Regions from separate parts of the Neorhizobium sp. T6_25 genome, predicted to be linked through region 2. Evidence: riboswitches for the same ligand, from Rfam matches in the RefSeq annotation. Region 2 holds a riboswitch; each other region holds the start of a gene.
What was found. Region 2 has a riboswitch for cobalamin ahead of C5L10_RS09160 (aromatic ring-hydroxylating dioxygenase subunit alpha). Riboswitches for the same ligand answer to the same signal wherever they lie in the genome.
Positions count from the first base shown of each region.

Region 1: linked by a shared signal. The riboswitch ahead of bluB (5,6-dimethylbenzimidazole synthase) and the one ahead of C5L10_RS09160 (aromatic ring-hydroxylating dioxygenase subunit alpha) in region 2 are both predicted to bind cobalamin.
Region 3: linked by a shared signal. The riboswitch ahead of C5L10_RS16245 (CbtB-domain containing protein) and the one ahead of C5L10_RS09160 (aromatic ring-hydroxylating dioxygenase subunit alpha) in region 2 are both predicted to bind cobalamin.

Region 1 covers NZ_PVBL01000022.1:112,349-122,968, reverse strand. The annotation lists gene gor (glutathione-disulfide reductase) at 1-351, shown strand, start outside; gene C5L10_RS24525 (TadE/TadG family type IV pilus assembly protein) at 376-1,737, opposite strand; gene C5L10_RS24520 (class II 3-deoxy-7-phosphoheptulonate synthase) at 2,019-3,392, shown strand; gene C5L10_RS24515 (GFA family protein) at 3,553-3,963, shown strand; gene C5L10_RS24510 (NAD+ synthase) at 4,024-5,697, shown strand; gene C5L10_RS24505 (TolB family protein) at 5,713-6,546, shown strand; cobalamin riboswitch at 6,574-6,759, shown strand; gene bluB (5,6-dimethylbenzimidazole synthase) at 6,840-7,526, shown strand; gene C5L10_RS24495 (hypothetical protein) at 7,527-8,219, opposite strand; gene C5L10_RS24490 (NADP-dependent malic enzyme) at 8,361-10,620, opposite strand, start outside.
Region 2 covers NZ_PVBL01000005.1:188,636-199,255, forward strand. The annotation lists gene C5L10_RS09120 (MipA/OmpV family protein) at 1-437, shown strand, start outside; gene ubiA (4-hydroxybenzoate octaprenyltransferase) at 560-1,510, shown strand; gene C5L10_RS09130 (DUF6101 family protein) at 1,592-2,158, opposite strand; gene C5L10_RS09135 (DUF1217 domain-containing protein) at 2,463-5,051, shown strand; gene C5L10_RS09140 (winged helix-turn-helix domain-containing protein) at 5,068-5,448, opposite strand; gene C5L10_RS09145 (FAD-binding oxidoreductase) at 5,445-6,890, opposite strand; gene C5L10_RS09150 (L-threonylcarbamoyladenylate synthase) at 6,917-7,894, opposite strand; gene C5L10_RS09155 (DUF6656 family protein) at 7,928-8,542, opposite strand; cobalamin riboswitch at 8,708-8,939, shown strand; gene C5L10_RS09160 (aromatic ring-hydroxylating dioxygenase subunit alpha) at 9,042-10,286, shown strand; gene C5L10_RS09165 (BA14K family protein) at 10,386-10,620, shown strand, end outside.
Region 3 covers NZ_PVBL01000010.1:165,663-176,282, forward strand. The annotation lists gene cobG (precorrin-3B synthase) at 1-706, opposite strand, end outside; gene cobN (cobaltochelatase subunit CobN) at 703-3,996, opposite strand; gene cobW (cobalamin biosynthesis protein CobW) at 4,015-5,052, opposite strand; gene C5L10_RS16240 (DUF1636 domain-containing protein) at 5,049-5,459, opposite strand; cobalamin riboswitch at 5,567-5,806, opposite strand; cobalamin riboswitch at 5,866-6,095, shown strand; gene C5L10_RS16245 (CbtB-domain containing protein) at 6,132-6,308, shown strand; gene C5L10_RS16250 (CbtA family protein) at 6,322-7,083, shown strand; gene cobO (cob(I)yrinic acid a,c-diamide adenosyltransferase) at 7,080-7,694, shown strand; gene C5L10_RS16260 (cobyric acid synthase) at 7,697-9,166, shown strand; gene cbiB (adenosylcobinamide-phosphate synthase CbiB) at 9,150-10,115, opposite strand; gene cobD (threonine-phosphate decarboxylase CobD) at 10,114-10,620, shown strand, end outside.

The sequences.
Region 1 (10,620 bases), on a different contig from region 2:
TCGCAGCCGGAGATCGGCACGGTCGGGCTGTCGGAAGAGGAGGCCGCCAAGCGCTATCCGGAGATCGAGGTCTACCGTGCCGAATTCCGGCCGATGAAGGCGACGCTTTCGGGACGGTCGGAAAAGATGATCATGAAGCTGGTCGTCGATGCGGCAACCCGCAGGGTGGTCGGTGCCCACATCCTTGGCCACGATGCCGGCGAGATGGCGCAGCTTCTCGGAATTTCGCTGAAGGCCGGCGTCACCAAGGATGATTTCGACCGCACCATGGCCGTCCATCCGACGGCTTCGGAAGAACTCGTCACCATGTACAACCCGAGCTACCGGGTGAAGAACGGCGAGCGCGTCTGACGCACTCCCGACTTCGGCGCCGCGTCAGCTGGTGATCCGCGGGGTGCTGACGATCTTGTGGAAAAGGGTATTCATGGCGCCCGCTATGCCCTCTTCGAGCGAGACCTCGAAGAAATAACCGGGGCTCGCGCATTCCTTCATCTTCGCGGAAATCCCGCCATCGAACGGCTTTACCCACTTTTTCCAAAACTCATTGCTGTGTAGCGGCAGATAGGTGGTGTAGAGTACCGCAATACGGATGTTCTTTTCCTTCAGCGCCTGACAGAATTTTGTATCGATAGGCTCGATACAACGGCCCGCCGTGTTGGTCACCAGACCTTTCTCGCTGGTGCAGCCGTTCGGTTTGTAGCTGTCTCCCACACCGTCTGCCACCAGGAAGACAATCTTCTGGCGGTCGGCCTTACTCGTGCCGTTTCCCGGAAGGCCATATGCCGGCTTACTGAGAATCTCATCCCCAATGCGCGTGAGAGCGTCATCAAAGCTGGTTTGTTGATCGCTGTTGTAGTTCTGCTTTGGAATGCTCATCAGTTTGATTTTTTCAGTTGCCTCGCCGACCGTAGTGAGGTTTTCGTTCAGTTCGGCGACCTTGAAGAGCTGTGCGTCCTGCGCCCGTTCTCCGAAGGTGTAGGCCGCCATGCGAAACTGGCCGGGCACGGTCTGCGTATCCGTTGCAGTTTTCATCAAAGTTTCGGTTGCTTCGGCGACGACATCGATACGAATAGGGATGCGGTTCTGCTTGGCGACGTTGTAATAGCTGTTCGGATCTTCCTTTCCGTCCTCATGGACAATATGGCATGCAAAGGCGCACTCTTTGTCCTTGCCCTTGCCATCCGAACCGTTGCGAGTTGCGGATTTCATATCGTCGATGGCCTGCGAGTTGGCAGCAACGCCCATGGAAGGCGTGTTGTCGAGCAGCATATAAAAGTCGAGGAACGACGGCGTCTGGTACTGCGCGGTGGCCTGGCCGGAAACGGTAATGTCGTCCTTGCCGAGGATCGTCATGAAAGTGGTCCGCAAGGTCGCGCTGAACGATACGCGCGAGGTCAGGATGCCGTTGTTTTTCGCGACCTCGATATCGACGTTGACGGGAAGGGTGGAAAGCTCGCCGAACATCTGACCGAGGAAGATGCTTCGGGCTTCGGCCGGATCAAGCGCGACGCTTCCGTCGCCCGGCAGCTGCATCGCCTGAGCGACAGCCTTCGATTTTTCGGCGATCGCGCCGACGGCAGCCGCATCGGCAGCGCCGACGAGTTGCTGCTTGACTGTAAGTGCGTGGCCGAAATCGAGCGCCATGCCGGCTGTTCCGATCAGTGGAACCAGTAGAAAGGCGGTCATGACGCCGAAATTGCCGCCGCGATCCTTCCAGAAACGTGTCATCTGATGCATCGCCTGCTCCCCAGCAAGAAAACCTTGCAGGAACGTCGCGCAAATTCGTGAAATTGTGGCTAAGAACGGAATTAAAATACAAGGCATGTCTTGATTTCATACTGCACGCGATGCGACCGGGTACTGCGTCAGCTTGATATTCCTGGCCTTTAGCGCGGGGACGGGCCGGCGGCGAAAGCGGGCAAAACGGCTATGCAACGGTGCTGTTAAGGTTTATAAGCCGCCTCGATTTTAAAGACTTGCCCGGCGGAGGATGGCCGAGGCTGAAACAGGTGAGCGAGATGGCACAGAATTGGACCCCGAGCAGTTGGCGGCAAAAACCGATCCAGCAGGTCCCGGAATTCCCGGACAAGGTTGCGTTGGCAGCGACCGAAGCTCAGCTCGCAACTTTTCCGCCGCTCGTGTTCGCCGGTGAGGCCCGTCGCCTGAAGAAGCAGCTCGCCAGCGTCGCGGAAGGCAATGCCTTCCTGCTGCAGGGTGGCGACTGCGCCGAGAGCTTCGTCGAACACGGTGCCGATAATATCCGCGACTTCTTCCGTTCGTTCCTGCAGATGGCGGTTGTCCTGACCTATGGCGCCCAGCTTCCGGTCGTCAAGGTTGGCCGCATCGCCGGCCAGTTCGCCAAGCCGCGCAGCAACTCGCACGAGACCCAGGACGGCAAGACGCTGCTCACCTATCGCGGCGACATCGTCAACGGCACCGAGTTCACCGAGGCGGCCCGCACGCCGGATCCGGAGCGCCAGATGATGGCCTACCGGCAGTCGGCCGCGACCCTCAACCTGCTGCGCGCCTTCGCGATGGGCGGCTATGCCAATCTCGAAAACGTCCACAAATGGATGCTCGGCTTCGTCAAGGATAGCCCCCAGGGCGAACGTTACCGCAAGCTCGCCGACCGCATCAGCGAGACCATGGACTTCATGACGGCGATCGGCATCACTTCGGAAAACCAGCCGAGCCTGCGCGAGACGGACTTCTTCACCAGCCACGAAGCGCTGCTGCTCGGCTACGAAGAAGCGTTCACCCGCGTCGACTCCACCTCGGGCGACTGGTATGCGACGTCGGGCCACATGCTGTGGATCGGCGACCGCACCCGTCAGCTCGACCATGCACATGTGGAATATTTCCGCGGCATCAAGAACCCGATCGGCCTCAAGTGTGGTCCGTCGCTGCAGGCCGACAACCTGATCGAATTGATCGACGCGCTCAACCCGACGAACGAAGCCGGTCGTCTGACGCTGATCTGCCGTTTCGGTTACGACAAGGTCGCCGACGCGCTGCCGAAGCTGATCCGCGCTGTCGAGCGGGAGGGCAGGAAAGTCGTCTGGTCCTGCGATCCGATGCACGGCAACACGATCACGCTCAACAACTACAAGACCCGGCCGTTCGACCGGATCCTGTCGGAAGTCGAAAGCTTCTTCCAGATCCATCGTGCGGAAGGCACCCATCCGGGCGGCATCCATATCGAGATGACCGGCAAGGACGTCACCGAATGCACCGGCGGTGCTCGTGCGGTCTCGGCCGGCGACCTGCAGGACCGCTACCACACCCATTGCGACCCGCGCCTCAACGCCGACCAGGCCTTGGAGCTCGCCTTCCTGCTCGCTGAGCGGATGAAGAGCGGCCGCGACGAAAAGCGGATGGTTGTCAACGGCTGAACCGCCGCGCATCATCGCTGAAAATCGAAGAAGGCCGGCGGTGACGCCGGCCTTTCTGCATCTTGATATGGCTTCCATTGATGATCATCATCAGCGGAATAGATTTGACCTCGCGGCCCGCGCTCGCGACACTCGGCCGTCGCTTCGTTGAGGATGGTGCATGGAGCAGAAGAACAGTGGTCGTTGCCTGTGCGGCGAGATCCGGTTTGAGACGGTGGGTCCGCTGCGGACGGTCACGGCCTGCCATTGTTCGCAATGCCGCCGCCAGACCGGGCTTTATTACGCGGCGACCAGCGTTCGCGTCGAGAACATGACGCTCGAAGGCGAGGAGGCGCTGAGCTGGTATCGCGCCAGCGACGAGGCGCGGCGCGGCTTCTGCTCGCAATGCGGCTCCGCGCTGTTCTGGCAGGAGGAGGGCGCGGCGAGCATTTCGATCCTGGCGGGCGCTTTCGATCAGCCGAGCGGGCTTGTCATGGGCGAGCATATCTATTGCGCCGACAAGGGGGATTTCTACCAATTGCCCGAGGACAGCGTGCCGCATTATCCGGGCGATCGCCCCGCATCCGCCTGAACCATAAAAAACTCTCGGAACAACGTTGCCGCCACCGACGGCTGGCGCTAAATCGGTACCATGACCCAGGACATCAGCCAGACTTTCCGCATCGCCGTCGCCCAACTCAACCCGACCGTCGGCGATATCGCCGGCAATCTGGCGCTGGCCCGAGAAGCCCGAAAGGATGCCGCCCGCGAAGAGGCGGATCTCATCCTGTTCACCGAGCTCTTCCTGTCCGGTTATCCGCCGGAAGACCTCGTCCTGAAACCGGCTTTCCTCAACGCCTGCCTGAAGGCGGTGGAGGAGCTTGCGGCCGATACGGCAGACGGCGGCCCCGGCGTCATCATCGGCTTCCCGCGTCAGGGCGCGGAAGGCCGGCACAATTCGATCGCCGTGCTCGACGGCGGCAAGGTGATCGCGGTGCGCGACAAGATCGACCTGCCGAACTATGGCGAGTTCGACGAGAAGCGGGTCTTCATCGCCGGAGAGATGCCAGGCCCCGTCAATTTCCGCGGCGTCCGGCTCGGCATCCCGATCTGCGAGGATATCTGGGGCGATCTCGGCGTCTGCGAGACGCTCTCGGAAAGCGGGGCGGAAATCCTGCTCGTGCCGAACGGTTCGCCCTATTATCGCGGCAAGGTGGATATCCGCCATCAGGTCGTTCTGAAGCAGGTGATTGAGACCGGCCTGCCGATGGTCTATGCCGCCCAGCTCGGCGGTCAGGACGAACTGGTCTTCGACGGCGCAAGCTTCGGCTTCAACACCGACAAGTCGCTTGCCTTCCAGATGAGCCAGTTCGAGCCGGCCGTCGCCGTCACCGAATGGAGACGGATTGGCGAGACCTGGCATTGCGCCCGCGGGCCGATGGCCCGCATTCCGGAAAAGGAGGAGGCGGATTATCGCGCCTGCCTCCTGGGGTTTCGAGATTACGTCAACAAGAACGGCTTCAAGTCGGTCGTGCTCGGCCTGTCGGGCGGCATCGACAGCGCCATCTGCGCGGCGATCGCCGTCGATGCGCTGGGCGAGGAGAGGGTGCGCACGGTGATGCTGCCTTACCGCTATACGTCAGAGGATTCGCTGAAGGACGCGGCCGATTGCGCCAAGGCGCTCGGCTGCCGCTACGATATCGTGCAGATCGCCGAGCCGGTGGACGGTTTTTCGTCGGCGCTGGCGGAGCTGTTCGAAGGAACCGACGAGGGCATCACCGAGGAAAACCTCCAGAGCCGCGCGCGCGGCACGATCCTGATGGCGATCTCCAACAAGTTCGGTTCGATGGTGGTAACGACCGGCAACAAGTCGGAAATGTCGGTCGGCTACGCGACCCTCTACGGCGACATGAATGGCGGCTTCAACCCGATCAAGGATCTCTACAAGATGCAGGTCTATGCGCTGGCCGCCTGGCGCAACCAACACCTGCCGCCGACAGCTCTCGGCCCCAGCGGCGAGGTGATCCCGAAGAACATCATCTCCAAGGCTCCGTCCGCGGAACTCAGACCCAACCAGACCGACCAGGATTCGCTGCCGCCCTATCCGGTGCTCGACGATATCCTCGAATGCCTGGTCGAGTTGGAAATGGGGACCGAGGAGATCGTTGCCCGCGGCCACGACATCGCAACCGTTCACCGGATCGAGCACCTGCTCTATCTCGCTGAATACAAGCGGCGCCAGTCGGCACCGGGCGTCAAGATCACCAAGAAGAACTTCGGCCGCGATCGGCGTTATCCGATCACCAACCGGTTCCGCGATCGGTAGGAGAGGATCATGGCCCTGCGCAGCTCGGTCGAGATCTTCAATATCCGGACGAGGACGATGCGGGTGGTCTGGCAGACGGAAGCTCTGTTCGAGGCGCCCAACTGGTCGCCCGACGGGCGTTACCTGATGCTCAACAGCGAGGGCCTGATCTATCGTCTGTCACCGGAGGGTGATGACGGGCCTGAACTGGTCGATACCGGCTTTGCCCGCCAATGCAACAACGACCACGGCATTTCGCCGGACGGTTCGCTGATCGCCATCTCCGACAAGGTGGAGTTCGGCAAGTCGGCGATCTATGTGCTTTCCGCCGCCGGTGGCGGCGTGCCGAGGCTGGTGACCCGGAACCTGCCGTCCTACTGGCATGGCTGGTCGCCTGACGGAAAAAGCTTCGCCTATTGCGGCATCCGCGGCGACGAGTTCGACATCTATACGATCGGCATCGAAGGTGGCGCAGAGACGCGGCTGACATTCGGCGAGGGCCGCAATGACGGGCCGGACTATTCGCCGGATGGGAAATGGATCTATTTCAATTCCAGTCGCAGCGGGCTGACGCAGATCTGGCGCGTTCCGGCCGCCGGCGGCATGGCCGAGCGGATCACCGACGGCGGTTACGGCGACTGGTTTCCGCATCCGTCACCGAAGGGTGACAAGCTCGTCTTTGTCTCCTACGATGCCGATGTCTTCGATCACCCGCGCGATCTCGACGTCCGCATCAGGCTGATGGACATGGACGGCGGCAATGTCGAAACGCTTTTCGAGCTCTTCGGCGGGCAGGGCACGATGAACTCGCCGAATTGGTCGCCTGATGGCGATGAGTTTGCCTATGTGCGCTATTTTCCCGTCGCATGAGCGCCTTGCGCCGAGGATGGCGTGAGGGCATAACCGATCCCGTCAGGTGCCGGCGACAAGCCGGAGAATCGGGAATCCGGGGTGGAACCGGAACGTGCCCAACGCTGTGAGGTGGATGCTCGGCCGCAGGATAAGCCACTGGGAAACCGGGAAGGCGGCGGTTGAGGCGGATGAAGCCAAGTCAGAAGACCGGCCTGACACGATAGACCGACCCCGCGCGGACGGCGGAAAGGTTTCGGACCTCTCCTTGCTTCTGAAAGGCAAGGGAGCAACGGCATTGTTGGGGACAAACGATGCAACCTGATCCTTTCGCGCATGCCTTGCTGCCTGCCGGTGAATTTTCGAAGGCCGAGCGTGCGGCCGTCTACAGGGCGATCGAGACGCGCCGCGACGTGCGCGACCAGTTCTTGCCCGATCCGCTGCCGGACGACCTGGTAAAGCGGCTGCTGGGCGCCGCGCATTCGGCACCCTCGGTCGGCTTCATGCAGCCCTGGAACTTCATCCTCATCCGCGATCCGGCGCTGCGGGAGGCGGCTCGTGCCGCCTTTTCGCGCGCCAATGACGAAGCCGTGGAGATGTTTCCGGAGGAGAGCCGCGACCTTTATCGCAGCCTCAAGCTCGAAGGCATCGTCAAGGCGCCGCTCTCGATCTGCGTCACCTGCGATCCGGATCGTGCCGGCCCGGTGGTGCTCGGCCGCACCCACAATCCGCGCATGGACGTCTATTCGACGGTCTGCGCCGTGCAGAACCTGTGGCTTGCGGCAAGGGCCGAGGGCGTCGGTGTCGGTTGGGTCAGCATTTTTCGCGAGGAGGACGTGCGTGCGCTGCTGGGCGTTCCCGACCGCGTCGAGATCGTCGCGTGGCTATGCCTCGGTTATGTCGATCAACTCTATGCCGAGCCGGAATTGGCGCTCAAGGGCTGGCGCCAGCGGTTGGCGCTGGAGGAGCTGATCTTTCAGGATCGCTGGGATAACCGTTGATCACTGCTGCGGCTGCGGTCCTGCCGATTTCGGATTGCTGAGGTCGATATCCGCTTCGGGCAGGAAAGCCGGCCCGACGGTGCGCACCTTCTTGTTTGGATCGTATGGCCGCTCCTGCGGCGGTGGAGCGGGCGGCTGGACCGCGGCCTGCGGCTTTTGCGGGCGGGTCTGCAGCTTGGTGATCCCGGAATAGGGCTGCTCTTCTCTCGGAAGTTCGATGCCCGGCACCTTTCGGCGGTCATCGACAACAGGCGGCAGCGGCTCGAAGGAGGGGATGCAGCGCTGTTCGCGAATGGCGGCGAGAATGGCATTCCGCTCTTCCGAGGGCAGGATCATCTGCCGCGAACTGTTCCGTTCCGCCGCCAGCGCGTCGCGGCTCTGTTCCATTCTTTCCAGCGCATCCCGCATCTGGCCGCAGACCTCGGCATTCGGGCCACCCAGAACCACCACGCTGCCATTGCCGCAGCCGGCGCGGCGCATGTCGACCCGCAATTCCCGGATATCGGCATTGTATTCGCCAAGCTGCTGGGCGTAGCTGCGCGCTGCAGACGTGTTGCCGATGATCTGCGGGCTGTTTCCAAGTTTCCGGTAAAGGGCTGCACAAACGGCAGGGTCCCCCGCCAGCGCTGCGGCAGGCAGAAGCAAGAGCGGTATGGTCAGCAGGCCGCGAAGCGGTATTGGCAATTCCGGCATCCTCTCCAAATGGGAGATGGCATCATGGAACGTGCCGGTTGATAATCTCATAAAGCCGCGATCACCGCACGGTGAAATCGATCCCAAGCGCCGTTCGAGCCCCGAACGGCGCTCGCGCCAAAGCATGAGAAGATTGGCAACTCAGGATAGAATCTGCAGATTTGGCTGCGAGGCTTCCACGACGGCGAGCGCCGCCATGTTCACCACGCCGCGAGACGTCACCGAGGACGACAGGATATGCGCCGGCTGGGCCGCCCCGAGAAGAATCGGGCCGACATGCAGTGCGTCCGTGAGGTTGCGGACCAGACCGAGCGAGATGTTTGCCGCATCGAGATTCGGGAAAACCAGCAGGTTGGCTTCGCCGGTCAGCGAACTGTCCGGCATGGCCCGCTTGCGCAGCGTTTCCGACAATGCCGAGCCACCCTGCATTTCGCCGTCCACTTCCAGCTCCGGCGCCCGCTGGCGGACCAGCTTCAGGGCAGCCCGCATCTTCTGGGCGCTTTCGGAATCGCGCGAGCCGAAGTTCGAGTGGCAGATCAGCGCAGCCTTCGGGGCTATGCCGAACCGGCGGATTTCCTCTGCCGCCAGAATGGTGATCTCGGCGATCTCCTGCGCGGATGGGTTGTAGTTGACGAACGTGTCGGTGAAGAACATCGCGCCGCGCTGGGAGATGACCAGGCTGAGGCCCGAGAAGGCGCAGACACCCGGCCGCTTGCCGATGATCTGGTTTACGTCGCTGAGATGCTTGTCGTAACGGCCCTCGACGCCGCAGATCAGCGCGTCCGCATCACCGCGCTTGACCGCCAGTGCACCGATTACCGTATTGTTGGTGCGCACGATGGTGCGTGCCGCTTCCGGATTGATACCTTCGCGACCGACCAGGGTGAAATATTCATCGACATAGTCCCGATAGCGCGGATCGTCTTCCGGGTTGACCACCGCGAAATCCACATTCGGCCGGATACGGATGCCGAAACGCGCCAGTCGCGCCTCGATGACCGAAGGACGGCCGATCAGGATCGGGGTTGCCGTCTTTTCCTCCAGCAGAACCTGCGCGGCGCGCAATACGCGTTCGTCCTCGCCCTCGGCGAAGATCACGCGGTTCTTTTCGGAAACCTTGGCGGCGCTGAAGATCGGCTTCATGACGAAACCAGAGCGCCAGACGAAGCGGTTCAGCTGGTCGAGATAGGCCTCGAAATCCTGGATCGGCCGCGCGGCGACGCCGGTCTCGGCCGCTGCCTTTGCGACCGCAGGCGCAATGCGCAGGATGAGGCGTGGATCGAAGGGCGAGGGGATCAGATAGTCTGCGCCAAAAATCGGCGACTCGCCGGAATAAGCGCGTGCCGCGACGTCGGAGACTTCCTCGCGGGCAAGCGCCGCGATCGCCTTGACCGCCGCCATCTTCATTTCCTCGTTGATCGTCCGGGCGCCACAATCGAGCGCGCCGCGGAAGATGTAGGGGAAGCACAGCACGTTGTTGACCTGGTTCGGGAAGTCCGAACGGCCGGTGCAGATCATCGCGTCGGGACGGGCGGCGCGGGCAAGCTCGGGCATGATTTCCGGCGTCGGATTGGCAAGCGCCATGATCAGGGGCTTTTCGGCCATCTGTGCCAGGAGTTCGGGCTTCAGTACACCCGCGGCGGACAGACCGAGAAACACGTCGGCACCGCCGATGCTGTCGGCAAGCACACGCTTGTCTGACTTCTGGGTGTAGATTTCCTTCCACTCGTCCATCAGCGTATTGCGCCCGTCATAGACGAGGCCTTCGATGTCGTGGACCCAGATATTTTCTTTCTTCGCGCCGAGCGAAACGAGGAGATGCAGGCAGGCGAGTGCTGCGGCACCTGCGCCCGAGGTCACGATTTTTACGTCGGCGATGTTCTTGCCGGCGAGTTCCAGCCCGTTCAGGACTGCGGCGGCGACGATGATCGCCGTGCCGTGCTGGTCGTCGTGGAAGACCGGGATGTTCATCTTTTCGCGCAGCCGGCGTTCGACTTCGAAACATTCCGGAGACTTGATGTCTTCGAGGTTGATGCCGCCGAAGGTCGGCTCGAGCGCCGAAACGGTTGAGACCATCGCCTCGATGCCGGGCGCGTCGATCTCGATGTCGAACACATCGATGCCGGCGAACTTCTTGAAGAGGACGGCCTTGCCTTCCATGACCGGCTTGGAGGCCAGCGGACCGATATTGCCGAGCCCAAGCACGGCCGAACCGTTGGAGACGACAGCGACGAGGTTGGCGCGGGCGGTATAGTCCGCGGCCAAGTCCGGGTTGTCGCGGATCGCCAGACATGGGGCTGCAACGCCCGGAGAATAGGCAAGGGCCAGATCGCGCTGGTTGCCGAGCGGCTTGGTCGCCTGGATCTCCAGCTTGCCGGGCCGCGGATAGCGGTGGAAGAAC
Region 2 (10,620 bases):
TCGTCGATATCTATCCGACCGACTGGATCCGCGCCCGGGCCGAAATCCGCCAGGGCATCCGCAGCCATGACGGCGTCGTCGCCGATGTCTCGGTCGACGCCTTCACCGATCTCCAGCCGGATCTCAGGCTTTCCGGCGGTCCCCGGGCGACCTGGGCAAGCAACGGCTACAACGACGCCTATTACAAGGTCACCCCGAGCGAGTCCGCGGCGTCGGGCCTCTCCGCCTACGATCCGGGCAGCGGCCTGCATTCGGTGGGCGTCGGTGCGGCGTTGACCTGGAAGGCGACCGAACAGCTCGAGCTCACCTCGTTTGCCGAATACAAGCGGCTGACGGGCGATGTCGCCGACAGCAGCCTGGTGCGCGAGCGGGGATCCAAAAATCAAGTGATGTTCGGCGTTTCGGCAAGCTACAAATTCGGCTTCTCGCTTCCCTAAGTCGTGAGCGTGCTCACGACGGAAGGCGTAGCGCTTCCACGCTGTGAGGCGCGGCTCTTCCGCGCCGGGAGGCGACAAAGCGCCGGCTTGACCGTAGCGTTCGGCCGGCGCTAGAACCGGCCATGACGAACGCCGACGATTTCAGCGGCCGCGTGGCCGACGCTCCATCCGACAACTGGGTCTACCGCGTTCTGCCGCGGCCGGCCTGGCCCTATGCGCAGCTTGCAAGGTGGGACCGGCCGATCGGCTGGCAGCTTCTGATGTGGCCGTGTTTCTGGTCGGCGGCACTGGCGGCGAATGCTGCGAAGGAGGAGGGCGCATTTTCCCTCGGCCTCCTCGTTTTCCACCTCGTGCTGTTCTTCTTGGGCTCGGTCGCCATGCGCGGTGCCGGCTGCACCTATAACGATCTGGTCGACCATGACATCGACATGGAAGTGGCGCGCACCCGCTCGCGGCCGCTTCCCTCCGGCCGCGTCTCCCGCTTCGAGGCCAAGGTCTTTATCGCCGTGCAGGCATTGGTCGGTCTGCTCGTCCTCGTCCAGTTCAACGCTTTCACCATCCTGCTCGGCATCCTGTCCCTGGCAGTGGTGGCGATCTATCCCTTCGCCAAGCGGTTTACCGACTGGCCGCAATTTTTCCTGGGCCTCGCCTTTTCCTGGGGTGCGCTGATGGGCTGGGCCGCAACGTTCGGCAGTCTGTCATTTGCCGCCCTCTGGCTCTATCTCGCGGCCATCGCCTGGACGATCGGATACGATACGATCTATGCCCATCAGGACAAGGAGGATGACGAGCTGATCGGGGTACGCTCGACCGCGCGTCTGTTCGGCGACAATACCAAGCCTTGGCTGATCGGCCTTTACGGCCTTACGCTCGTCTTCCTGCTGCTCGCTTTCGGATCGGCCGGCGTCGGTTTCCTGGCCTATCTCGGCCTTTTCGCCGCGGCGCTGATGTTCGGCTGGCAGGTTCTGGTCCTCGATATCGACAATGGCGACCAGTGCCTGAGGCTTTTCAAGTCCAACAACCGGGTCGGCGCGATCCTGTTTGCCGGCCTCCTCCTGTCGCTCGCCCTTTAACGGAAAAAGCCCGATCGGTTGACGATCGGGCTCCCTCCCATGTTATCGCGAGCGGTGGTGGACAAAGGGACAAGCAAAGCCCTACCGACGCGCGATAATCTCCTTGCCTTCGATCTTCATCGTCACGCCGAGGCTGCCGGTGTTGCGGCGGACCAGGAAGCGCGGACGACGGGCGGCGAAATAGGAATGACGGCGACGCTGCCTGACGGCATTGGTGCGCACGTCGCCGATATGGTTTTCCAGCGGCCGGGCGATGCCGTCGGCTTCCACCATCAGCATCGGAATGCGATAGGCGTCCGACCAGCTCCGCCAGTCGGCGGCGATGTCGCAGAGGTCGTGGGCGACGAGCAGCGGAATGCACAGATCCGGATCGTCGTGATGCAGTTCGAGCGTGACCGTCACTTCGCCGTCGCCGTGGTCTATGGCGCGGGCCGCAACCCCTTTGAAGGCGCGAGCAGGCAAGGCGAAGGAGAGCGGCAGGCCGCTTGCGGGAAGGATCTTACGCAGCACGGCGCCGCGTTCGTCGATGGTGATGGAGACATCTCCTGATGTCTCGCGCAGCGCATAGGTAACCTGCTGCGGGAAACGAGACGGATCGAGCCTGAATGTCGACCCTGCCCAAACGGGCTTCAGAACAGTGTTGGTCATCGATATGCTACCCTTGTTTTACCTGAGAGCCGTTGCCGGTTTCTCTACGGGACTTTTGTCCTCTGATAGCCAAAGCATAGGGCGGGCCATGTTCGAGACTGCTTAAAAATAGCGGTTAAAGAAGCCTTGCCTGCCTGGATGGTTAGCGAAAGGGCACGCTTTTGGGTTTCCGGAAGGTGAATCGCGGCATTCCTGTGCAGGCCTGGGACAATCCCGGCGGGACGCCGGAACGCCCAGAAAAGCCCCGGGCAAGGCTAGGTCGCGATGATTGCGGCAGCATCATTCCGACTCGTGGGGCCTTTCCGTGGTATCGACCTATCTCACCTTCGATCTTGTCAATCGCGACATGCAGAAAAGCCTGAAGACGATCGCTGGGCAGACGATGGTGGTCAGCGACACGAAATACTACCAGGAAAATATCGGCAAGATTAAAACGGTCGACGAGTTCCTCGACAACTATCGTCTCTATTCCTATGCGATGCAGGCGCATGGCCTGGACGACATGATCTACGCCAAGGCGTTCATGAAGCAGGTGCTGGAAAGCGATCTCAGCGACGACAACAGCTTTGCGAACCGCCTGACCGACGATCGATATCAGAATATCGCCGCAGCCTTCAATTTCGGCGTTTCCAACGGAGAAGGGGCCGCCGCCCAGTCCAATGGGCAGATGGAGGAGCTCTTCGATACCTATGACCAGACGATCGCCGCCCAGAACGATGTGTTCGAGGACGACACCCGTTATTTCAAGGCGATGCTGGGCGAGACCGGCAATATCACCAACGTCGATCAGCTGCTGGCCAATCCGAGGCTCCGCGACTATCTGTTCACCGCCTACGGCATCGATACGAAATACTACAATTACAATGCGATCCGCGGCGTGTTGGTTAGCGATCCGGCCGATCCGACCAGCTTTTACAACACCGCCTACGGCCACACTCTCGACCAGCATAATGCGATGAAAACCGAGGACAGCGAGCTTGCCGAGCGGCTGAGCCTCAGCACCGGCATTCCCGCTCTGCAGGACTCGATCGCGCTTGGCCAGCAGAAGAAGACCGATCTCGAAACCCAGATCGCCGCCAAGCAGGATGAGTTGAACAATGGCGGCCCGGCAAGCCTCCAGGCTGAGATCGACGCCATGCAGGTGGAGTTGACCAAGACGGTGGAGGCGATCCAGAAGGACCAGACCACCCTCGCCACATCGCAGACGCGCTATACCGAACTGGATGGCAGGCTGGTGCCGATCGCCCAGACGGCCGAGCGGCGCGCTGAACTTGCAAAGCTCATCGCCGCCGGAGCGTCCGATGCGCCCTATCTCGGATTGATGAAATCGCTTGCCGAGGACTTCAACTTCAACGCGGACGGCTCGGTGCCGGCAGGCGGCGCGGTCACTCCCGAAAAGCTGCTGGAGATCGTCGGCGGCTTCTTCAACAAGCAGACCCGTATCACGCATGCCGAGGCGATGTTCAACCAGGAGCTCTTCGAGCAGGAGCTCAAGACGGCGGACAATGTCAGCGACTTCATCGACGACCCGCGACTTCTCAAATATATCAGGGTCGCCTTCAATCTCGACAAGGCCACGGTCGTGAAATCGACGATCGAACAGATCCTGACGAGCGACCTCTCCGATCCGGACAGCTATGCGAACCGCTTTGGGGATACCAATCCGGAATATCTGGATCTGGCGAAGGCCTTCAATTTCAATACCGACGGTACCGTCGCCGCCGGCCAGGCCCAGGACGAATTGCAGACCAGCTCCACCCGCAGCAACTACATGAGCCGCTGGGACGACAAGCAGGAAGCGGATCTCGACAAGGCCATCAAGTTCTACAAGCTCGACCTTGCCGCCGTGAAGACGCTTGACGACTTCCTGAGCAAGGACGCCCAGGACTCTTACGAGTTCGCTCTGGAGGCGGTTGGCCTCGACCCGGCGACCGTTTCGAAACTGACGATCAAAAGCGCCCTGAAAAGCGACCTTTCCGATCCGAACAGCTACATCTACAAGCTGAAGGACGAACGTTTTATCTCGCTTGCGAAGCTTTTCAATTTCGACAGCAAGGGCGGCGTCACGCGGCAGGTGCTGCTCCAGTCCAATGCGGCGATCACCAACGTCGCCAAGGACTATATCCTGCGCAAAAGCCGGTTCATGGAAGGCGACGAACTCAAGGCGGCCAGGGCGAAGGCCCAGACCGAGGCGAAATATTATACCGACGCGATGCAGCGTATCGGCAGCCGCGACGAGCTGCTCGCCGACCGCAAGACGCTCGACATTCTGCTGATCTCCAAGGGGATAGATCCTTCCACGGTCACCAACGACTTTTTGAAGGAGGCTTTCAACTCGGATCCCGCCGATCCCGAGAGCTTCGTCAATACCCAGACGGACAAGCGGTTTGCACAGATCGTCGGCACCTTCAATTTCGATGCCAAGGGCGAGATCGACCGCAGCTCGGCAGGCGAGGCTCAGAACGGTGGCGAAGTTGTCGCGACCCAGGACCTTTACGTCCGCCAGATGCTCGAAACCCAGCAGGGCGAGGAAAATCCGGGCGTCCGCCTCGCGCTTTATTTCGAGCGCATGTCCGACAGCATCACCGACCCTTACGTGATCCTCGGCGACGAGGCGCTGATGGAGTTCTTCCGGATCACCTTCAGCCTACCCCCGGAAATCGGCAACATGGATGTCGATCAGCAGGCCAAGATAGTCGAGAAAAAGCTCGATCTCGAGGACCTGGCCGATCCGGAAAAGGTGAAGAAATTGGTGCAGCGCTTCACGATCATGTACGATCTGGAGAACAGCGTGAATACGGCATCGGCGGTGAGCATCCTAAGCGGAGGCGGCGGCTCGGCGGGCATAAGCTCGGATACGCTGTGGGCATTGTCCCAGATCAGGATGAGCTGAGCGCGAACCGCTCTTCTCAGGCGTCGTCGCTCTTGTCGGCCGTCTCGAAGTGCGGATCGGCGTTCGATTCGAGCCAGTCGAGGTCTGCGCGCATGGCGTCGCGGCTTGCCTTTTCCATCCGCCGGTAGCGGGACAGCAGTTCCTGGCCGAATTCGGTCAGGCCCGCACCCCCGCCGCTTTTCCCGCCATGGCGGGTAAAGATCGCCGGCTCCTTGAACATCCGGTTGATTTCGTCTCCGAGCAGCCACGCCCGCCGGTAGGACATGCCGATCGAGGCGCCCGCCGCCCGGATCGAGCCGTGTTCGGCGATCAGTTCCAGAAGCTGCGCCTTGCCCGGACCGAGCCGCACGCCATTGTCGAGGTCGATTCGTATAGTGGTCTTCGACGGCTGGCTCATGGAATGACCACGACCTTGCCGGGGTTCATGATCCCGGCTGGATCGAACGCCTGCTTGATGCGCCGCATCAGGTCCATCTCGATCGGCGAGCGGATATGGGCAAGCTCGTCGCGCTTCAATTGACCGATGCCGTGTTCGGCCGAAATGGACCCACCGGCGGCGAGTACGATGCCGTGGACGATCGCGTTGATTTCCCGCCAGCGGCCGATGAAGGCTGCCTTGTCGGCGGCCATGTCGGCGCTGATCGGCTGCGAGATGTTGTAGTGGATGTTGCCGTCGCCGAGATGGCCGAAGGCGCAGACCCGGGCGCCCGGCATGGCTGCCAGCACCGCCTGCTCGGCTTCTGCCATGAAGGCTGGAATTTTCGAGACCGGCACCGACACGTCGTGCTTGATCGAGCCGCCTTCGGGTTTCTGCGCGTCCGACATGCTTTCGCGCATGTGCCAGAGCGCCTTCTGTTGCGCAACGGAGGAGGCAATCACGGCGTCACGGATGAGGCTGGCCTCGAAACCCTGTTCGAGCAGCGATTGCACCATGGAGCTGGCCGTCTCGGCGGAATCGGAGGTCGAGATGTCGATCAGCGCGTACCACGGATGCGGTTCGGAGAGCGGATCGCGCACGCCCTCTATATGCCGGGTGACGAATTCGATGCCGATGCGCGGCATCAGCTCGAAACCGGTCAGCGCCGTGCCGCAGAGGTTCGAGGCCCGCTCGAAGAGTTTTAACGCGTCTGCCGGCGAGTTGAGGCCGGCAAGTGCGACCTGATGCCCGACCGGCTGCGGAAAGAGTTTCAGCACTGCGCCGGTAATGATGCCGAGCGTGCCCTCCGCGCCGATGAACAGGTCGCGCAGGTCGTAACCGGTATTGTCCTTCTTGAGCCGGCGCAGGCCGTTCCAGATCTCGCCGGTTGGCAGCACCACTTCGAGCCCGAGGCAGAGCTGGCGAGTATTGCCATAGGCGAGCACGGCGGTGCCGCCGGCATTGGTGGAAAGATTGCCGCCGATGCGGCAGGATCCTTCCGAGCCGAGCGACAGCGGAAACAGTCGGTCGACGGCTTCTGCCGCCTTCTGCACGTCGGCGAGGATGGCGCCGGCATCGGCGACCAGCACGTTGGCGACCGGATCGACATCGCGGATGCGGTTCATCCGTTCGAGCGAGACGATCAGGTCGTTGCCGCCGGTACGCGGAGTTTGCCCCCCGACGAGGCCGGTATTGCCGGTTTGCGGCACGATCGGCGTGCCGGTCTCGCTTGCAAGCTTCAGGATCGCCGACACTTCCTCGACCGACCCTGGCTTCAGGAGCATAGGCGAAGAACCCTTGTAGAGCCCGCGGCCCTCGACGAGATGCTGCGCAAGATCGTTCGCGTCGCGCAGGACGTGGTTCTCACCGACGATCGCCGCGAAGCGGTCGAGAAGCTCTGGATTCGGCCCTGAAATGTCCATCGGCGTCTCCTCCTCTTTGTCCCGTCTTATTCCCGCGGGGCGGCCGCCCTCGCCAGCCGGTCATTGATCGCTTCCCCGAGCCCATGGTCGGGAATGGGCGTGACGGCGATGCTGGCGGCACCGGTGGCGTCGGCGCGCTTCAGGTAATCGAACAGATTTGCCGCCGCCTGCGCAAGGTCGCCGGACGGGCTCAGGTCAAAAACCGCCGCGGCGAGTTCCATTCCCTTCACCGGAGCGGAGCCGAGCCGAATCAACGCCTCGCCGGCCTCGACATGGTCGGCGTTGAGCCTCACCGCTGCACCGGGCGCATAATGAGAGGCCAGCATACCCGGAGCCTCGATGATCGCCGCCGGTCCCTCAGGCCGGATCACCGCAAGACCGGTTGCCGTCTCGATCTCTTCCGCGGCCACCCCGCCCGGTCTCAGCAGCCGGATCACGCCGTTCTCGACGCGGACGATGGTCGATTCGACACCGACCGGAGCCGCACCGCCGTCGATGATCAATGCCAGCTTCTCGCCCAGGTCGTCGGCCACGTGGCGCGCGCTGGTCGGGCTCACCTTGCCGGACGTGTTGGCGCTGGGGGCCGCGAGCGGTTTGCCGAAGGCGCGGATCAGATCGGAAGCGAAACCCTTGGGAAGCCGGATGCCGACCGTATCGAGCCCGGCCGTCGCCAGTGCATGGATGCCGCTTTCGGGCTTCAGGGGAAGGATTAGGGTGAGGGGCCCCGGCCAGAAGGCTTCGGCAAGCCTGCGCGAGATCGGATCGAAGTCGGCATAACGCTCGGCCATGTCGAGATCCGACATGTGGCAGATCAGCGGGTTGAAGCGCGGCCGGCCCTTGGTCTCGTAGATGCGGGTGATGGCGGCGGGATTGGTGGCGTCGGCCGCAAGTCCGTAGACCGTCTCGGTCGGGATCGCCACGGGAAGGCCGTCGCCAAGGACGGTGCAGGCTTGGGCAAGCGCACCGTCGTGATCCCGGGTGATGTCGATGATTTGAGCCGTCATATCCGCCCGTCAATAACGCGGACCCGGGCGTCTTCAAAGCTTTTTGATGATCTCGCGGAGCATTTCGTTGGAAGTGCCAAGCATCAGGACATTCTTGATGGCTTCCATCGGATCATTGGTCTGGAACAGAAGGCCGTTCTTGCGGATCGTGCGGTTGATCTGCAGCGGCTGACCCGCCTCGCGTTCGACAGCGACGGCAAAATACATGCGCGAATAGGCCGGGCTGATATGTTCGAAGAACGTCTCTTCCTCGCCGATCTTGGAGAAGAAGTTGGCGATATAGAACGACCAGCTTACCGGGCCGCCGCGTGGAAGAAACGTTCTTGCCGCGGTGACATGGCAATAGCCGAGATGCGGCCGTTCATCGAGCGTGTGGTGGAAGATGATCTTCGGAAACTTGATCGAGCGATGGAAGGAGTTGATCCGGTTGTGGCTCGTCTCGCCGGCCGCCTCGAGCCTTTTGCCCGTGCGCTCGGCGACTTCGTTATGGGTGAGATAGCGGCGCTCTTCCGGCAGCCAGATCGGATTGTAGCGGGCGATGCGCCCCGTCCGGAGAAATTCGGAATGGGAAGCAGTCTTCACCACCACCGGCGCCGGAGGCGGTGGTGGAGGAGCTTTGTAGTAACGGATCTTTCCCTTGGCCTGCACGGTGGCATCGCTCCCATTCACGCCGGGATTTTATGGCTTATCCCTTAATGACAGGTTTCGCTTTCGCGGGGCTGGAGTGTTGCATTTTGGGCCGTTTCGCCGCTGTCGCCAACGCGGTTGCCGATGTCGCAATGTCGCCTATGCGACACGCTCGCTCGATGATTATATCCGCCTCGATCTTGAGGTGCCGCCTGACTAGGGAAGGCGGAGAATTGGGAAGCCGGCAGGGGTCTTTAGAAACCCTAATCCGGCGCTGCCCCCGCAACGGTGGTGGAGCAACAAAGCTTGGTAGAGGCCACTGGGAAAGAGCCGAAAAGGCCGCCCGGGAAGGCGCCGAGCCCGTCCCGCAACGGACAGCTCCTGAGCCCGGAAACCAGCCTTGGGATCAAAAATGACGACCGGACGCGGCGGGCGTTCGGGACAGGGTGTTGGGGTGGGCCTTGAAGGCCGGCCGGCATTTCCATGTCCTTCCGCTGTCCACATTGACGAGGAAGATAATATGGAAATTCGCAATCAGGCCCTGCGGCAGCTCAAGAACCGTCGTGAAGGCTTCAGCCTCGAACAACCCTTCTATACCGATCCCGCCTATTTCAAGCTCGATCTGGAAATGATCTGGTATCGCGACTGGCTGTTCGTCGGGCATGATTGCGAGCTGCCGAAGGCGGGAGCCTATTTCACCCTGCAGATCGGCGATTATCCGGTCGTCGTCGTGCGCGGCCGCGACAACCAGATTCGGGCGCTGCACAATACCTGCCGCCATCGCGGCAGCCGCGTCTGCACCAAGGAGCATGGCTCGGCGGTCCGGCTCGTCTGTCCCTACCATCAATGGACCTACGAGCTGGACGGCTCGCTTCTGGTCGGCCGCCAGATGGGCCAGGACTTCGACAAGACCCAGTTCAGCATGAAGAAGGTCCATTGCGAAAGCGTGGCGGGCTTTATCTTCATCTGCCTTGCCAACGAGGCGCCGGATTTCGCGCCGGTTCGTGCGGCGATCGAGCCCTATATGGCCCCGCATCGCCTCTCGGAAGCCAAGGTCGCGCACCAGTCGACGATTATCGAGAAGGGCAACTGGAAGCTCGTCTGGGAAAACAACCGCGAGTGCTACCACTGCGCCGCCAACCACCCGGAGCTCTGCCGCACCTATCCGGAATCGCCGACTGCGACCGGCGTCCAGGGTGCCAAGGACGATCCGGTCATCGCCGCCCATTGGCAGCGTTGCGAGGAGGCCGGGTTGCCGAGCGAGTTCCGCATGGACGAGACCGGCCAGTTCCGCGTCGCGCGCATGCCGCTGATCGAGGATGCCGAGAGTTATACGATGAGCGGCCGCAACGCCGTGCAGCGCAAACTCTCCGAGGACGTGACGATCAACTCGATCGGCACCATGCTGCTCTTCCACTATCCGAGCAGCTGGAACCACATTCTCGGCGACCATGCGATCTCGTTCCGCGTCACCCCGCTCGGGCCGGAGGAAACGGCGGTCACCACAAAATGGCTGGTTCACAAGGATGCGGTCGAGGGCGTCGACTACAATCTCGAAGAACTGACCCATGTCTGGAACATGACCAACGACCAGGACCGCCAGATCGTCGAGGAAAACGCCTTCGGCATCCGCTCGCCCGCTTATGAGCCGGGTCCCTATTCGCCACATCACGAAGGCGGAGTCATGCAGTTCGTCGAATGGTATTCGAACTTCATGGTCAACCGGCTGCAGGGCGATCAGGCGCAACTTTCGATCGTCGCCTGATCGCCAATTCGTGATCCGCGCCAGGTGCCCCGCCCGGAACGGAATCTCACATCCGCCGTTGTTTTCTCATTGAAAATCAGAATGAGGAAAACGCCTAAGATGAATGCTCTTCGTTTGCGCCTGACGGCAGTGGCAGTCGCCGTCGCGACCATGTTCGCCGGTGTCGTCCCTGTACAGGCAGTTCAGATGCCGGCGCCCCCGGCCGGCCTTTCGGCCGCCGGCGATATCACCAACGTCCAGTACCGTCGCGACTTCCGGCGTGACCGCTATGGCTGGTATCGCGGCCACCGCGGTTATCGCGATCGCCGGCCCGGCTACCGTTATTACAACGGGT
Region 3 (10,620 bases), on a different contig from region 2:
AGAGGCGGAAGGTGCCGAAAGGCGAGGCTGGCCGGCTGGGCACATCGTTCGTGGGCAAGCCGGCGGCGAGATCGCGTCCCCTCGCCTTCTGTCCCTTTTCGCCGAGCTTTCGAAGCAGCGCCAGCGTCGCGGAGACGGCATCTGTTTCACGCAAAACATTGAAAACACGGCCGGTTGTCTCGGTCCCGCCCAAAAGCAGGGTCCAGTGGATGCCTTCATCGCCGGAAACGGCGGTGAGCCGGATATCGGCCAGGAGATCGGAAAGCCTGAGCCGTCCGCTACCGTCAACCACCACCGACATCTTTGGAGCAAGGCCGAGGATGTCGCGCGCACCTTGCCGGATCGCCTCGGCTATGGCGCGCGGATCGGCGATCTCGGTATCGTCCATCCCCGCCAGCGGCGGAGTTTCGACAGCAAGTCCCTCGCGAAGCGGCAGGTTCAGCGCGCGCACATCGGCATCGAGGAGGGGAGCCGAGGCCTCGCTCAGTCCCCGGACCTGCAGGTTGCCGCGGGCGGAAATATCGAGAATGCCGTTGCCATGGCGCCGCGCCAGCCGGCAGAGCTCCGCCAGTTGTCCCGGCGTGATGACATCGATCAACGCGACGCGGGCAAGGAGCCCGTCGCCGGTCTGCATCGGGGCGGAGAGGGCGGGGCAGGCGCCGCGGCGCATATCCAGCGTGCTTCGGTCGAGGGAGAGCGCCGTCATGCGACCTTCTCCCGGGTGAGCATTTCGAGCTCGGCATCCACCGCGTTGCGGCGGGGATGCCAGAGGCCACGGCGAAGGGCCGAGCGGAAACGCTTGGCCATGAAGCGGGCGCCTTCGGGATTCTGGCTCAGCAGGAAGTCGCGGACCTTTTCATCGCCAAGATAGGCGTCGTAGGTCGCTTCGATCAGCGATTGCGGAATGGCATGGGTGGTTTCGGCAAAACCGATCAGGCGGTCGACCGTCTCCACCAGTTCCGCTGCGCCGCGCGGACCGTGGCGCATCTGACCGGTGATGAAGCGTGGATTGACAGCGCGGGCGCGCACCACGCGGGTTACCGCTTCGGAAATCGAACGGGCGCGGGGTTTTTGCGGATCGGTCGTGTCGAGTGCGATCACATCCGCCTTACCGCCGAGTGCCGCGACAGCCGCCGCAAAGCCGCCGATGAAGGCGACATCGGCCGAGCCGTCCAGCAGGTCGCGGCCCGGATCGTCGCCCGTATGGACCAGCAGATCGGCTGTGCCGATGCGGTTCGCGAACTTGCCGGGCACGTGGCTGGCATCGCCCTCTGCGCCGCCGAAGGAATGGCTTGTCGCATCGAGATAGAGGCGGCCCAGTTCCTCGCGTTCCGCCCAGGTTCCGCCTGCGAGCTTTTCCTCGATGCCGGAGCCGTAGGTGCCCGGTGCCGAACCGAAGATGCGGGACGGTACGTGCCCGAGCGTTTGTGTCTCTTCGGCGAGAGGATTGTCGCCCGGCGCTTCCTCGCGGCTGGCAATGGCGCGCATCGCGGCGTCGAGCAGGGCGATCAGGGCGGGAAACATGTCGCGGAACAGGCCGGAGATCCTGAGCGTCACGTCGATGCGCGGGCGGCCGAGCGCTGCCGGCGGCAGGACTTCGATACCGGTGACACGGCCTGTCGCCATATCCTGCACGGGTCTCGCCCCCATCAGCGCCAGAACCTGGGCGACTTCCTCGCCGCCACTGCGCAGGGACGCGCTGCCCCAGAGGTCGAAGACGAGGCTTTTCGGCCAGTCGCCGTGATCCTGGAGATAACGCCGCAGGATTTCGTCGGCCGCACGCTTGCCGAGTTCGAAGGCGGTCGGCGTCGGCAGCGTGCGCGGATCGCTGGCGAACAGGTTGCGGCCGGTCGGCATCACGTCGCGGCGGCCGCGGGCCGGGGCACCGGATGGGCCTGGGCGGATGTGCTTGCCGTCGAGAGCGTCGAGAAGTGCCTGTCGTTCGGTCTCGGCGCTTTGGACGCGCAGCGTATCGTCATCGCCGGGCGCCACCTGCCCGAAAACGTGCTGGCCGTCCTTGATCGAAAAATCCTTGAGATCGCAGAGAAATGCGTCGATGCGGGTCAGCGCCGCATCCGGATCGTCACTGTTCGAAACGCCGGCCTCGCCGGCCAGTCCGGTGTCGCGGGCGGTTTCGACGATCAGCTTGGCCAGCCGGTCGCGGCGGCGGCGATCGAGGCCGTCGGCCTGCGCATATTCGTCGACCAGCAGTTCCAGCTTCTTCTGTTCGTCGGAAAGACCGGCGCCGGCCAGGACCGGCGGCAGATGGCCGATGGTGACAGCAGCGATCCGCCGTTTGGCGACCGCCGCCTCGCCCGGATTGGAGACGATGAAGGGATAGATGACCGGCAGGCCGCGGGTAACGATCTCCGGAAAACAATCCTTCGACAGCGCCACGGTCTTGCCTGGCAGCCATTCGAGTGTCCCATGCGCGCCGACATGGACGATCGCATGCGCGCCGAGCGTTTCGCGCATCCATTGGCCGAAGGCGATCAGCGCGTGGCGCGGGGGGAGGTCCGGGCTGTGATAGTCGGCGCGGCGATCGGCATTGCGGCCGCGATCGGGCGCGAGCGCGACGGTGATATTGCCGAAGCTCGCGGCGCGGAAACGGAAAGCGCCGTCCCTGAGGTCTTCATCGGCTTCGGGCTCGCCCCACGCCGCCTCTGCAACGGGTAGGGGATCGTAGGCGGAGCGTGCGTGGCCGGCGGATTTGGCACTTAGGCGGTCCAGGAGATCACGCGGAGTCTCGGGGATGTCTGAAACACCGTAGCCGGCTACCGATAGTTCGTGCAGTATCCCGATCACGCTCTGCGGCACGTCCAGACCCACGGCATAACCGGTACGGCCCGGTGCGCTCGGGTAGTCCGGCATAAGGATGACGATCTTGCGCTCGGGCCGTGGCGTGGTTTTCAGCCGGAGGAAGGCGGCGATACGCTCGACGACCTGTTCGATCCGGTCCGGTTCCGGCTGGTTGACGAGGTTGGCGGAGCTTTCGCCTGCCTTGAAGGAGATCGCGCCGGCCAGGATGCGTCCGTCGAGCTCCGGCAGGACGACGTGCATGGCGAGGTCGGCAGGGTTGAGGCCGCGCCGGTTCTCGGCCCAGCCATCGCGGTGGGTCGTGGCGACAACGATCTGGAAGACCGGCACGCCGGTGCGGTCGAAAATCGTTTCGCCTTTGCCATCCGTACCGCTGGCAAAGGCGGTGGCGGAAAGGATGGCCGCGGATTTCAGGTCCGAGACCGCCTGTTCGACGAAGGCCAGTGCATCTGGCTCCTTCAGACCCCCGACGAAGATCGGCACAGGTGCAAAACCGCGCTTTTTCAGCGCTTCGAACAGCGCGTCGATCGGCGCCGCGTCATTCGCAAGCAGCATGGAGCGATAGAACAGGATCGGCAAGCGCGGCGCGTCCGGCGCAAAACGGGCCAGCAGGTCGTTGGCCTCGACGATGCCTGTTCCGGGTGCGTAATAGCCGGCCTTCGGCACCGGGGCTGCCTGCGGCAGCGTTTCCGTTTTGCCCTCGGCCAGCGTCGTCAGCAACCTCGCGAGAAGCCGCATGTTGGCCGGCCCGCCTTCGCGGAAGCAGCTCAGGATGCCGGCGATCCGGTCTTCCGAAACGGTCGAGGCCGTGATCAGTCGTTCGTCGCGGATGCTGCATTCGCCGGGCAGCAGCGCCAGCGCGATCTTTTTCCGCTTCGCCATGCGCGAAAGTTCCTCGACGCCATAAGCCCAGCGATCGTAACCGCCGAGAATGCGCACCAGGATGATCTTGGCATGGGCCGCTGTCTTCTCGATCCAGAGATCGACGGACATCGGATGGCGGAGATCGGAGAGGCTGGTCAGCCGCAGGCTCGGCAGATTCGAACCCCAGACGGCGGAAAGGCCGTTCAGGTCGCTGCCGGAAAAGGACAGCACCACCACATCGGCCGGCGACTGATTGAGGTCGACCGGTTCGATGAGGTCGTCAAGCGACGACGATGTGGTGGCGAGTATGTGCATCCTTCCCTCGGGGCCTTCTTACGCGGCCAGCATCCTTTCGATCGCGGCGCGGTCGATGCCTTTTTCGCCGATCACGACAAGGCGGCTTGTCCGCGCTTCGCCGGGTGCCCAGGCGCGGTCGAAATAATGGTTCACGCGCGATCCTACCGCCTGAACCTGCAGGCGCATCGGCTTGTTCGCGACTTCCACGAAGCCTTTTATACGCAGCACGTTTCCGGCCTCCGCCGTGGCGGAGATGCGGGCGGCGAGCTGTTCGGCATCCGTGACTGTGGCCAGATCGACGACGAAGCTGTCGAAATCGTCGTGATCGTGGTCGAGTTCGTCGTCATGGTGCGTCTTGCGGTTCTCGATATCGTCCTCGACGGCAAGGCCGAGGCCGATCAGCACGGCCGGATCGATGGCGCCGTTGGCGGCCGAGACGATCTTCACGGCACGCGGCAGATGCGCGGACACGCGATCCCTGGCGGTCGCGAGGCCGGCGGCATCCAGGAGGTCGCTCTTGGTGAGCACGATCATGTCGGCGCAAGCCACCTGGTCCTCGAACACTTCCTCGACCGGATCGTCATGGTCGATCGAACCGTCCGCGTCGCGCTGCGCTTCCAGCGCCTCGTGATCGTCGGCGACGCGGCCTTCGGCGAGTGCCAGTCCGTCGACCACGGCAATCACCGCGTCGACGGTCACTCGGGCTTTAACGTCAGGCCACTGGAAGGCCTGGACGAGGGGCTTCGGCAGCGCGAGGCCGGAGGTCTCGATGAGAATGTGATCGACGCGAGGTTCGATCGCCAGGATCCGGTCGATCGCCGGCACGAAATCGTCCGCCACGGTGCAGCAGATGCAGCCGTTGGCAAGCTCGATGATGTTGTCTTCCGGGCAGCTTTCGATGCCGCAGCCCTTCAGGACGTCTCCGTCGATGCCCACATCGCCGAATTCGTTGACGATGATCGCCAGCCGCTTGCCCTTCAAGTTTTCGATCAGGTTGCGGATCAGCGTGGTCTTGCCGGCGCCTAAGAACCCGGTAACGACGGTGCAGGGAACGCGGTCGAACGAAACGCTCATGATGGCATGTCCTCGTGGTGATGAAAGGGTGGAATACGGGCCGTCATGCCCTTGCCGCGCAGGCAGGTCGGGCGGCCGCGAAGGGGAAGGAAGCCGCGTTCGTCCTCGGCCAGCATCATCGCGCCGGTGACGATATCCTCGACATTGTCGAGCGACAGGTGGCCGAAGACATAGGACCAGCCGCTCTTGTGATTAAACGCGGCACTCGGGCTTTTTTCGCAATTGGCAAGGCAGGTGACCGGCTTTACCGCGAGCGGCTTGCCGCTTGCTGCCTCGCGCAGCGCCGCGATCAGTGCGATGCCCGGCCGGATTTCGCCGTCGGACGCATCACGGCAATTGGTGCAGACGAAAATCGTCACATCTGCCGGGCCGGCGGTTGCCGGATCATCTGGTCGGTGGTCACTCATCGGTCAGCCGCGTTCCCGCCGGGGTCGAAAAAATCGGGGCGCGGAGCAGAAGGTCGAAATCCCTCTGCGGTGATCGAGAAACTTCCTCCGGAGCACCCCGCCCGGTGAAGCAAAATTAATCGGACGGCAGGTCTCCTGGCTCGCGGGTCATCGCCATTTGCCCGCCTTCCCAGGATACCGTTGGCCGGATTTCCCAGTGGCTTGACGGCCAAATGGCCGTTTTAGGCAATGGCTCGCCGCCTACAGTTGCGGGGGCAGCCGCGGCATTGATCCTGAAAAGGGATCGCACCGCATTCTCTCTTAGCCCTCCCCGTTGCCGGAAAGGGACCATCTCTCTTCAACTAAGCCCGGTCGCAGGCCCATGTCAATGCGTCGCAAAGGCGATTGCCGTCACGCCGAATTCGTCTATAGTGACCGAGCCTATGGTGCCCGAAAGGGTTTTAGAGGGAATGCGGTGCGACGGATTTCTGCCGTCCAACCCGCGGCTGCCCCCGCAACTGTAAGCGGAAAGTCTTCGACCAAAACGGCCGTCCGGCCGTCAAGCCACTGGGAAATCCGGCCAACGGTATCCTGGGAAGGCGGGAGAAGGCGTCCGATCCGCGAGCCAGGAGACCTGCCAGAGGCGGCAAAGAACGTGAACGGCCCTCGGGTGGAGGGCGAAAGGACGAGACCATGGTTACGAATTCTGCTGCAGCTGCAGTCAGCCTCTCCGCTTCGAAAATCATTCCCCTCAGCATGACGGCCTTGCTCGGCCTGTTCATCGTCGGCTTTGTCGGCTTCTCGCATCTGGAAGTCGTCCATAACGCCGCGCATGACACGCGCCACTCGCTCGCCTTCCCCTGCCACTGAGGAGTTCTCCCCAATGTCGTTGTTTCGCAACATCGTCTTCACGGCGGTGATCGCCGGGCTTTTGTCCGGACTGCTGCTGACCGTGATGCAGAGCTTCTCCACCGTGCCGCTGATCCTGCAGGCGGAAGTGTTCGAGAATGCCGCGCCCGAGGCGGGCCACAGCCATGATGCTGCACCGGCCGCAGGTGCCACGGCATCCGCCGCCGAGCATCACCACGGTGAGGAAGCCTGGGCTCCCGCCGATGGCTTCGAGCGTTTCATCTATACTGCTGCCGCCGACATGCTGTCGGCTATCGGTTTTGCACTTGTCCTCGTTGCCGCCTCGGAAGCGTTCAGCGGCTTCAAGGGCTGGCGCGGCGGCCTGATGTTCGGCATTGCCGGCTTCCTCGCCGTCATTCTCGCGCCCGGCCTCGGCCTGCCGCCGGAACTGCCCGGCATGCCGGCTGCGGAACTCGGCCCGCGCCAGATCTGGTGGGTCTCGACGGCGGTCTGCACGGCAGTGGGTCTCGGCCTGCTCGCCTATACCCGCTCGGCCGTGTTCGCAGCGCTTGCGATCGTGCTGCTGATCGCCCCGCATCTGGTCGGCGCGCCGCTGCCGCCAAGCCATGAAACGGCGGTCCCGATGGATCTCCATGCCCGCTTCGTCAACGCCGTCTATGCCACCAACCTGGTGTTCTGGGCGGTGCTCGGCGCGCTTGCCGGGGTCGTCCGCGAAAAGTTCCGCGCTGGCGAGGAAGCTTCTGCCGGATCTCCGGCGAAGCTTGTTTCCCGGTGAAGGAGATCGACGAGGCGTCCGTCGAGCGCCACCGCGCCAAGATGGCGAACCGCAAGGCGGTTCAGGATGCGGAAGTGGCCGAGAAGACCCAGGAAAAGGGTCTTCTCATCGTCCATACTGGGCCCGGCAAGGGCAAATCCACAGCCGCTTTCGGCCTGGCGCTGCGCATGCTCGGCAACAACCGCCGGGTCGGCGTCGTGCAGTTCATCAAGGGCGCCTGGTCGACCGGGGAGCAGCCGGCCCTTGCCGTCTTCGGCGACCGCGTCGTCTGGCATACGATGGGCGAAGGTTTCACCTGGGAGACCCAGGACCTGAAGCGCGACGTCGCCGCGGCGGAAAAGGCCTGGGAAAAGGCACTCGAGCTGATGGCGGACGAGACGATCGGGCTCGTCATCCTCGACGAACTCAACATCGCGCTTCGTTATGACTATCTCGATCTGGACAAGATCGTCGCCGCGCTACAGGCACGGCGGCCGGATCTGCATGTGGTCGTCACCGGCCGCAACGCCAAGCCGGCGCTGATCGAGGCCGCCGACATGGTGACCGAGATGTCGCTGGTCAAGCATCACTTCAAGGCGGGCGTGAAGGCCCAGGCCGGCATCGAGTTTTAGCCATGGTTGGGTCCAAGCCAGCTCGGGCGCTGATGTTTCAGGGAACGGGCTCGGATGTGGGCAAGTCGCTGGTCGTGGCCGGGCTTGCCCGCGCCTTCGTGGCTCGCGGCCTGAAGATCATGCCGTTCAAGCCGCAGAACATGTCGAACAATGCCGCGGTCACCGCGGATGGCGGCGAAATCGGCCGGGCGCAGGCGTTGCAGGCGCGCGCCGCCGGCGCGCCGCTCAGCGTCCACATGAACCCCGTGCTCCTGAAGCCGCAGAGCGAGGTCGGGGCGCAGGTGGTGGTGCAAGGCAGGGTCGAAGGCAATGCCAAGGCCGCCGAGTATCAGATGCTCAAGCGGACACTGATGCCGCGGGTCCTGGAAAGCTTCGATATCCTTCGCGACCAGGCCGATCTCGTCCTGGTCGAAGGCGCCGGCAGCGCCTCAGAAATCAATCTTCGCCACAACGACATCGCCAATATGGGGTTTGCCCGGGCCGCTGACGTGCCGGTGGTGCTGATCGGCGATATCGACCGCGGCGGGGTGATTGCCAGCCTTGCCGGCACCAGGCTGGTGCTCGATCCCGACGATGCGGCGATGATCCGGGGTTTTATCGTCAATCGTTTTCGCGGCGACCCAGACTTGTTCGCCGACGGCATGCGAATGATCGGGGAACTCACCGGCTGGCATTCGGTCGGGCTGTTGCCGCATTTTGCCGACGCGGCCCGGCTGCCGGCCGAAGATGCGCTTGGCCTCAATGCACCGTCAGTGCGAAAGGCCGGTGCGAAGATCAGGATCGCGGTGCCGATCCTGCCGCATATCTCCAATTTCGACGATCTCGACCCGCTGGAAGCGGAGCCGGATGTCGATCTCATCCGGGTTCGGCCGGGACAGGCCATTCCCGGCGATTGCGATCTCGTGCTGCTGGTTGGTTCGAAGGCGACGATATCCGATATGCGGGCGCTGAAGGCGGCCGGTTTCGACGTCGATATCGCCGCCCATGTCCGTCGCGGCGGTCGGGTGCTTGGCCTGTGCGGCGGGTACCAGATGCTTGGAAAAACCATTTCCGATCCGGACGGAACCGAAGGGCCGCCCGGCTCGATCGACGGGCTGGGCTTGCTGGATGTGGAGACCGTTCTTTCCGGCGATAAACGGCTGGAGGCCGTCTCAGGCGAAAGCTTCGACGGAATTTCCCTGTCCGGCTATGAAATGCATATCGGGCGGACGTCGGGCGTGGATTGCCAATGCCCGTTCTCAATCGTCGGCGGCAACCCGGAAGGCGCGATATCGGCGGATGGCCGCGTCTGGGGCACCTATCTTCACGGTCTGTTTTCCGACGATCGGCAGCGGTCGGCCTGGCTGACGAGGCTCGGAGGCTCTACCTCCGGCCTCGATTACGAGGCAGGCGTGGACGCGGTGCTCGACCGGCTGGCCGGCCATATGGAAAAGCATCTCGATCTCGATGGGCTGCTCAAACTTGCCAGATGATCCATGCCAAGAGGCCGAAAAGGCCGATCAGCAGTGCGTCGGCGACGCGGGCGAGTTTCAGCGCGCGGCGAATGTCGTCGTAGGTGAGCTCGGAACGCCCGCCCTCGCCCATGAAGCGCGCCTCGATCATCTGTCCGCCATAGCTGCGCGGCCCGGCGAGCGCGATGCCGAGCGCGCCGGCCATCGCCGCTTCCGGCCAGCCGGCATTCGGCGACCGGTGATGGCGGGCATCCCGCCTGATGGCGCGGATCGCGTTGCCCGGCGAGGCGCGATCGATGAAACCTGCCGCGACCACGAAAAGAAGGGCGCTCAGGCGCGAGGCGGGCAGGTTGATGAGATCGTCGAACCGCGCGGCCGCCCAGCCGAAGGCCTCGTAACGCGGCAGCTTGTGGCCGATCATGCTGTCGGCGGTATTGGCCGCCTTGTAGCCGACGCCCCCCGCAAGACCGCCGATCCCCATCCAGAAAGCCGGCGCGACAACGCCGTCCGAAAAATTCTCCGCCAGGCTCTCGATCGCGGCCCGGCAGACGCCGGCTTCGTCGAGCTTTTCCGGATCGCGCCCAACGATTTTCGAGACCGCTTTCCGCCCGGCATCCAGGCCTCCGTATCGCAGCGCCGTCGCGACGGCCTCGACATGGGTTTCAAGGCTCTTCTGCGCCGGCAGGCTAGCAGCGATCACGACCAGCAGGATCGGCCCGAGGGGGATCATTCTCAGGTCGTATTCGATCACCAGGCCGAGCAGGATGGTGATCCCGAGAAATGCCAGAAGCGCGAACACGCCCTTCCGCTTGCGCGTGGAAAAGTCGTCGCTTTCACGGTTCAGATCGCGGTCGAGCCGGGATATCAGTGCGCCGATCCAGGTGACCGGATGGCCGATGCGCCGGAACAGCCAGTCCGGATAACCCACGATGCGCTCTGTGATCAGGGCGAAAAATGCGAGAAGGAACATGAAGTTGGCAGGCCCTGAGATTGGCGACGAAGTTGGCGGTCCGATACAGCACGGCGGCAATCTTTCCCGTGCCCGGGCACTGTTTCCACATGCGCCGGAACCCTGGGTCGATCTTTCCACCGGTATCAGCCCGCATTCCTATCCGTATTCGCCCCTGCCCGACAATGCTTTCACGCGACTGCCTGACGTCGCATCGGCGGAAAGGCTGAAGGCCCTTGCCGCTGCTGCCTACGGCGCGCCGTCGGCGGCACGTGTCGCGGCCGGGCCGGGGACGCAGATCCTGCTGCCGATGGTCGCGGATCTGGTCGCCCGGAAAGGCCGTGCCGCGGTTCTTTCGCCCACCTATGCGGAGCATGCCCGCGCGGCGCGGCTTTCCGGTTTGGAAGTCACCGAAACCGACGGTCTGGATCGGTTGGCGGAAGCGGACCTCGCCGTCATCGTCAACCCCAACAACCCGACAGGCCGGATCGTCCCGCGTGCCGACCTTTTGGCGCTAGCGGCAGTC